Regions from separate parts of the Bartonella sp. LJL80 genome, predicted to be linked through region 1. Evidence: riboswitches for the same ligand, from Rfam matches in the RefSeq annotation. Region 1 holds a riboswitch; each other region holds the start of a gene.

What was found. Region 1 has a riboswitch for cobalamin ahead of ACYSNS_RS09310 (CbtB domain-containing protein). Riboswitches for the same ligand answer to the same signal wherever they lie in the genome.
Region 2: another riboswitch for cobalamin. It lies ahead of ACYSNS_RS11315 (energy-coupling factor ABC transporter permease); the one in region 1 lies ahead of ACYSNS_RS09310 (CbtB domain-containing protein).
Region 3: another riboswitch for cobalamin. It lies ahead of nrdH (glutaredoxin-like protein NrdH); the one in region 1 lies ahead of ACYSNS_RS09310 (CbtB domain-containing protein).

Annotation. Positions count from the first base shown of each region.
Region 1 is NZ_JBTXLM010000005.1:23,413-25,675, reverse strand. Features, by position in the region: gene ACYSNS_RS09320 (acetoin reductase) at 1-431, opposite strand, end outside; gene ACYSNS_RS09315 (histidine phosphatase family protein) at 523-1,083, opposite strand; adenosylcobalamin (AdoCbl) riboswitch at 1,138-1,289, shown strand; gene ACYSNS_RS09310 (CbtB domain-containing protein) at 1,293-1,499, shown strand; gene ACYSNS_RS09305 (CbtA family protein) at 1,511-2,236, shown strand.
Region 2 is NZ_JBTXLM010000007.1:31,826-34,088, forward strand. Features, by position in the region: gene ACYSNS_RS11310 (cold-shock protein) at 227-436, shown strand; cobalamin riboswitch at 675-901, shown strand; gene ACYSNS_RS11315 (energy-coupling factor ABC transporter permease) at 954-1,634, shown strand; gene ACYSNS_RS11320 (ABC transporter substrate-binding protein) at 1,734-2,263, shown strand, end outside.
Region 3 is NZ_JBTXLM010000002.1:119,986-122,248, reverse strand. Features, by position in the region: gene nrdE (class 1b ribonucleoside-diphosphate reductase subunit alpha) at 1-299, opposite strand, end outside; gene nrdI (class Ib ribonucleoside-diphosphate reductase assembly flavoprotein NrdI) at 284-679, opposite strand; gene nrdH (glutaredoxin-like protein NrdH) at 681-902, opposite strand; cobalamin riboswitch at 1,241-1,448, opposite strand; gene ACYSNS_RS04800 (MFS transporter) at 2,002-2,263, shown strand, end outside.

The DNA.
Region 1 (2,263 bases):
TGGCCGGCAATGGATGAGGCGTTGATGATTTTGCCTTTTTGCTTGCGCTCGATAAACTTTTTCGCCGCAGCCTGTATGCCCCATAATGTCCCTTCGACATTGATTTTAAGGATTTTATCCACTTCCTCAGGCGTTACATCGGCCAAGGCATTTACCTGTGCGATACCTGCATTGTTGATCATCACATCAAAGCCGCCAAGATCTTTTTCGGCTTTGTCGATCGCTGCATAAACATCTTCACGTTTGGAAACGTCTGCCGTAATTGTCGTTGCTTTGCAGCCCAGGGCTTCCACTTCCTTGGCAACACCGGCAAGCTTGTCTTTTTGGATATCGACAAGTGCAATATCAAACCCGTCTCTTGCCAACCGCAAGGCTATTCCGCGGCCAATTCCCTGACCTGCACCGGTGACAACTGCAACTTTAGCCGACATGACAACTCTCCTTTTTTGTTAACGCATCTCTTTAGCACTTAAGAACGAAAACACTGCGGAACAAGGGGCAAAGCACCGATAAAACGACAATTCAAATCGAAAGGTCAAACGATGCGGCTTGGAGTTTCCAGCTTTGATTTTGTCGGATGACCTCTATCCTTGCAAGCGGTGCAATATCCATCCTGAATAAAGACGCCAAGGGTGCGGAAAGAACATGGACCAAAACGCATCGGATAATGATTGCGTCGGTAAGATACAGAACAAGGTTGCTGCTGTCGTTTAGATTTTCAATCCATTCTACACATTTGTCATAGATCTGCGCATAAGAGCTTCCCCCATGCGGGCTGACGTAAGGGTCTTGCAACCAAGCTTGCAAAGCCAACGGCTCTTCTTTGGCAATATCCTTCAAAGAACGCCCCGCCCAACGGCCAAAATCATATATCGGCAAGTCTCTATCAATTGTATAGGGATATTGGAGCCGCTCAGCCGTTGCAGTGGCTGCTAGACAGGGCGCGCAAACAACGCTTTTCAGGTGCTCCAATTTGGACATATCGGAAATAGCGATATCGCCATCAAGGGCCTCGTTACCGGGAAAGATGCCGCGCCGTTGGGCTATAGTTTCAGCATGGCTGAGCAAGGTTATATGCAACAAATCGTGATCCCTGTTTTTGCGGCCATATTGCTTTGACAGACTTTTGCAATCGGCATATCATAGTCCAACATTCAATATCGTGGAACCCGGTGTCAATCCGGGGCGGTCGCGCCACTGTGACTGTCTACCATGTATGGGACAGAAGCCAGAACGTCGATTTGAATGTTTTTTACTTCACAACGGGACGCGTAATCCTAAGGAGGTTATCTATGTCTGTCAAAACGGTCACTGCACCGCAAACTCTTTCCATCCCTGTCAAAGACATTCTGCCCTGGGCGATTTTTGGCGGCCTTTTATGCCTGATAGCGCTCTACTTCATCACAACGGAACAAGGTGCCCTATCAGTTTTTAGCGGCACGACCATCCATGAATTTGTGCATGACGGGCGCCATCTTCTTGGCTTCCCTTGCCATTGAGGAGATGAAACATGATGGGTTCTCTCCTTTATAGGGGCATGCTTGTCGGCCTTGTGGCCGGTTTGATTGCCTTCGGTTTTGCTCGCCTTTACGGCGAACCTTATGTGGATGCGGCCATTGCTTTTGAAGAGCAACATGCCGCTATGGAAGAAAGTGGCGGACACAGCCACGGACAAGAAGAAGAAATTGTCAGCCGTTCGACACAGGCGGGCCTGGGACTTCTTACTGGTCTGGTCGTCTATGGTGCGGCGGCAGGTGGTCTATTTGCCTGTTTATGCGCATTTGCCTTCGGACGGTTAGGGCGCCTTGGGGCCAAAGCGACAAGCCTTCTCCTTGCCGTTTCGGCTTTTATTGCCGTCGTCTTGATGCCACAACTTAAATATCCGGCCAATCCGCCTGCTGTCGGCAGTCCTGAAACCATCGTCAGCCGGACGGAATATTATTTCGGCCTTATCCTGATATCGTTATTGGCCATGATCCTCGCCTATCTGGCGGCCCATAAGCTTGCAGAAAAATATGGCAGCCTCAATGCTGCCATCACGGCGGGTTTCGGTTATATCGTGTTTATGGCGGTCGTTTATCTTATCATGCCAATCATTAACGAGGTTCCAGCCGATTTTTCCGCCGATGTCTTATGGCATTTCAGAACGGCGACATTCGGAATACAGGCCATCTTATGGCTGATATTGGGTGTCGGCTTTGGCTATCTTGCAGAAAAGCGGCTCAAGGCGTCTTGAGCCAAATACCTTTAGCGTTTTTAGCGT
Region 2 (2,263 bases), on a different contig from region 1:
GATCAAAATGGCAAAAGCAAGAAGGTGTTTTAACATTGATGTGAATAAAACTTGCTTTTCATGATCATAACATTTATTTATAGCCTTATCGATCTTTCGGTTGCGCGACTTTCTTTCCTGTGCGGCAAGCACTTTTTACGAAGCTCCCATGTCTAAATTTCGATCTAAACCCGTATGAGCGGCCTAACCGCCCTTATACATTACTTTATTATTCAAGGAGTTTCCTATGTCTACAGGAACAGTTAAGTGGTTCAACACAACAAAAGGCTTCGGCTTTATCCAGCCTGATGATGGCGGCGCGGACGTTTTCGTTCACATTTCCGCTGTTGAACGTTCCGGCATGAGCAGCCTCAACGAAGGCCAGAAGATTTCTTATGAAGTTCTTCAGGATCGCCGTTCAGGTAAATCAGCAGCCGGCAATCTTGCCGCTGTATAATATCTCTGTCTAAGCCAGCCAATATCATCATTGCAAAAGTTTTGAAGGTGGTTGTCTTAGGTAGGTTTTGAGTGTTTTTCGAAATGCTCGAAGATATTAAACCCCGTCATTTTGGCGGGGTTTTTTTATGTATGATATTCTGAACTTAACACAAAAGGGAATATTAAACGTGAACGCGAAATACATGCATAAGATTGCTCATACAAGCGGCACATGCTTGCGCTTATGGGCAAATTGTCTATAGTCACGCCATGACGGTTCCCCTGTAAGAAGGCTCTGAAGGGGAATAATAGGGAACACGGAAGAATTGACCTGAAAAGGAATTTAAGCCGTGGCTGCCCCCGCAACTGTGCGCGGCAGCGCCTCACCATCGAGCATCACGCTCAAGCCACTGTGAATAACGGGAAGGCTGGTATGGCGCGTTTATCCGCAAGCCAGGAGACCTGCCGTCATGCGAGGTTTTCAACCTCCGACATAACATAACTCGAGAGCACGGTGGGTGCAAAGGAGAAGCAATATGCATATCGAACCGGGCGTCGTAACGGGCGCTAAAATTGTATTGAGTTACGCAACGGCTGTAGGTTCATTTGGACTGGCTGCCAAAATGGCATGGCAGTCCCTCAAACAAGATCCGAACGTCATTTCGTTTTGTGTTCGCACGGTGGTCAGTACCGCTTTGGTTTTCAGCTTTTTTGAAATATTGCCGCACCACGCTGTTGGTGTATCCGAGGTTCACTTGATTCTCGGTTCAACGTTATTTCTTGTTTTTGGCGCGGGTCCCGCCGCCATAGGTTTGGCGATCGGCCTATTAATACAAGGAGTGTTTTTTGCGCCGTTTGATCTGCCGCAATATGGTATGAATGTTACAACACTGCTCGTACCGCTTTATGCGATGAGCCTCATCGCTAAGAAGATCATCCCGCAAAAAACCGCCTATAAAGATGTCAAATATGCGCAAGCCCTTGCCCTGTCCACATCCTATCAGGCAGGTATTGTCTTATGGGTTGGCTTCTGGGCATTTTACGGTGAAGGTTTCAGTATGGCAACTCTGGCTAATGTGTCCAGCTTTGGCGTAGCCTATATGAGTGTGATCATTGTCGAACCGCTGGTAGACCTCGCCGTTCTTGCATTGGCGAAAACATTTTCCCGCCTGTCAAATAGCGGCCTGGTGCAGCAGAGGCTTTATCACGCAGCTTAATCGGCATTTGCAAACATGTTGTCATTGTAACCGGCAATTTTCTACGCAACTGACAAATGCCGGTTATTGGCAAACCATTGATATTAAAAGAAATACACGATGATATTGAAACCATTCAAACACATACTCTCCACGGCAGCTCTTGCTGCATCGGTCATTATTGGCTGCACCGCGGCAAAGGCCGAAGAAACCCAATATCCGTTAACATTGAAAAATTGCGGGCGCGTCATTACCTTTTCGAAGGCACCCCAACGGGTTGTATCCGTCGGACAGAACACGACTGAAATCCTTTATGCACTCGGTTTAGCCGACAAGGTCAAGGGCACTGCACTTTGGTATTCAGCCGTAATGCCGCAATTTGCCGAATTGGATAAGAATGTCAAAGTTCTGTCACGGGATATTCCAAGCTTCGAAAGCATTGTAGAACAAAAACCAGATCTGGTTGCAAGTCATCAAGAGTGGGTCATCGGCCCTGCCGGAAGTTCTGCGACATATGACCAGTTCACCGAATTTGATATTCCCGTCTATACCGCTCCGGCGGATTGCGTCGGAAAAGATAATATGGCCGGCGGCGATGGTTTACGAACACAGCCATTTTCGATGGATATGATTTATCAGGAAATCAATGA
Region 3 (2,263 bases), on a different contig from region 1:
CGGAACTTCAGCCCATAGGCCTTTTTGAACAGTTTTTTAATGAAGGCAAAATCATAGCGTTCCAAAACTGCTTTTTCATAATAACCTTCATCCACCAGATAATCGAGCTTTTCCTTTAGATTATGGAAGAAAACGGTATTTTGATTGACATGTTGCAGGAAATATTGGCGAGCCGCCATCTTATCCTGATCGAACTGGATACGACCGTTTTCATCGAAAAGATTGAGCATCGCATTGAGTGAATGATAGTCTTGCGGAGGCGTCATATCTCCCGAATGTCCGTTTAGTTTTGGTTCCATAAATTTTCCAGTCCCTGTATCACGAGGCTTACATCCTCGGACGTTCCACGCAGTTCAAAACGATAGAGGCAGGGCACATTGCATTTTTCAGCAATGACCTTTCCTGCCAGTGCATATGTCCAGCCAAAATTACGATTACCCCCGGCAATAACGCCGCGTAGCCACTTCCGGTTTTCCGGTTCATTCAAAAAGCGAATAACCGTTTTCGGTACAGCGCCCTGTCCCTCTGAACCCGCATATGTCGGCACAACAAGAACATAAGGTTCGTTGATTAAGGGCGCGGCCGCAGTTTTATCCAACCGGAGCAATTTTTGGCCCAGTTGCTCGACAAAATGATGCGTATTGCCGGTGGCACTCGAATAGTAAACCAGTAGCCCCATTTCAGCCGAGCCGGTTGATCATATCCGGCCGAAAACCCGCCCAATGGTCTTTACCTGCAACGACAACCGGCACCTGACGATAGCCAAGACTCTGAACATAAGAGAATGCCTCAGCATCTTCTGATACGTCGATAATATTATATGGAAGACCCTTGTTATCCATGGCGCGATAGGTGGCATTGCATTGAACACAAGACGGTTTGCTATAGATGGTGATTGTCATTGTTTCTCTCTTTAAACGAAGTAAGGCTAAGCTCCGCCCCGGGACACCTTGGCAGATTATATGTGTGCAGTTGTGTGAAGAGCTCCAAAATGCTTGCGCGGACTGTGCGCTGCGCTCCCTGAAAACCAAGCGCTTTTATCAGGTTGGAACACCTATCGGAATGTAGATCTGATTTTTTGAAGTTGCCTTCATGTACCCCGTGAAAACTGGGGTATAAGACCAAGGATAATTTTTCTACTGCGCATAAACTTCCTTCCCGAAGTTTGACGGGACAAGCGCAGCAGCAATGCCATAGATGAAGACCACCCGACAAAAGCCACAGCGGAACACCCCGTCCGTTGACATTCTAACCCAAGGCAGGTCTCCTGGCTTATGGCTTCATATGCAAACCGCCTTCCCAAAGCATCCACTTCAGTGGCATAGAGGCTTGCACTCACCATTCACAGTTGCGGGGGCAGCTTCGGCACCGGAAACATCCTAACCGAATTCCCTCTTAGCTTTTTGACTCACATCGAATCAAAAAGAACCTTGAACACTAGATATAGTATATGTTGTTCGTTTAAGGTCAATATCAATCAACTGCTATACAAACATTTTCACCGGACGATTGTTGAATGCATGTGTTTCGTCGAATTTTCATGCTCTTGACAAGATCGGACTATAGCGCGAGAAGAACAAAGCTTGGCAGCGCTCAGAGATGCCTTTCCGTTGCCATCGCCACATCATATTTGCTCGAAAAACCGGCTATCTCCGGCTGAGTGTCCGATGCTTCCAGTCATGCTCTTTCGATCAGCATTGAGCGTTCATAACAACCGACAAAATCATAACGGAATGGGTTGTCTATCCCGCGGATGCGTTTCAAAGTTTTGCGGACACGCTTCTTTTCCAAACGTGTCTTATATTTATAGAAGCTGGAAAAATAGACAATCCAGCGAATTGTCTATCCCGCGGATGCGTTTCACACTTTTGAGGACACGCTTCCAAAATCGCAGCTCACGAATTATTGACGCGTCATATCGGCAATATGAATACACAACTGCGTAAAAATCATATAGCCCGAAGCATAACATATGCGGGAAGAAATAATTGGAGAAAGCCGATGATGTCCGCAACAGCCTTCGAGGCTGAGATTGGCGTAAAGAGTGGTACAGCTTTATATCGGCGTATCAGCATAGGCATGTTTTTTGCCGGTTTTGCAACCTTTTCCCTGCTTTATTGCGTTCAACCCCTATTGCCTTCCTTTGCCAGCCATTACCACATCACTCCGGCACAAAGCTCGCTTGCGCTTTCACTGTCCACCGGGTTCCTCGCATTTTCAATTCTCCTCTCCAGCGCGTTTTCAGAGGCCTTGGGTCGGCGTG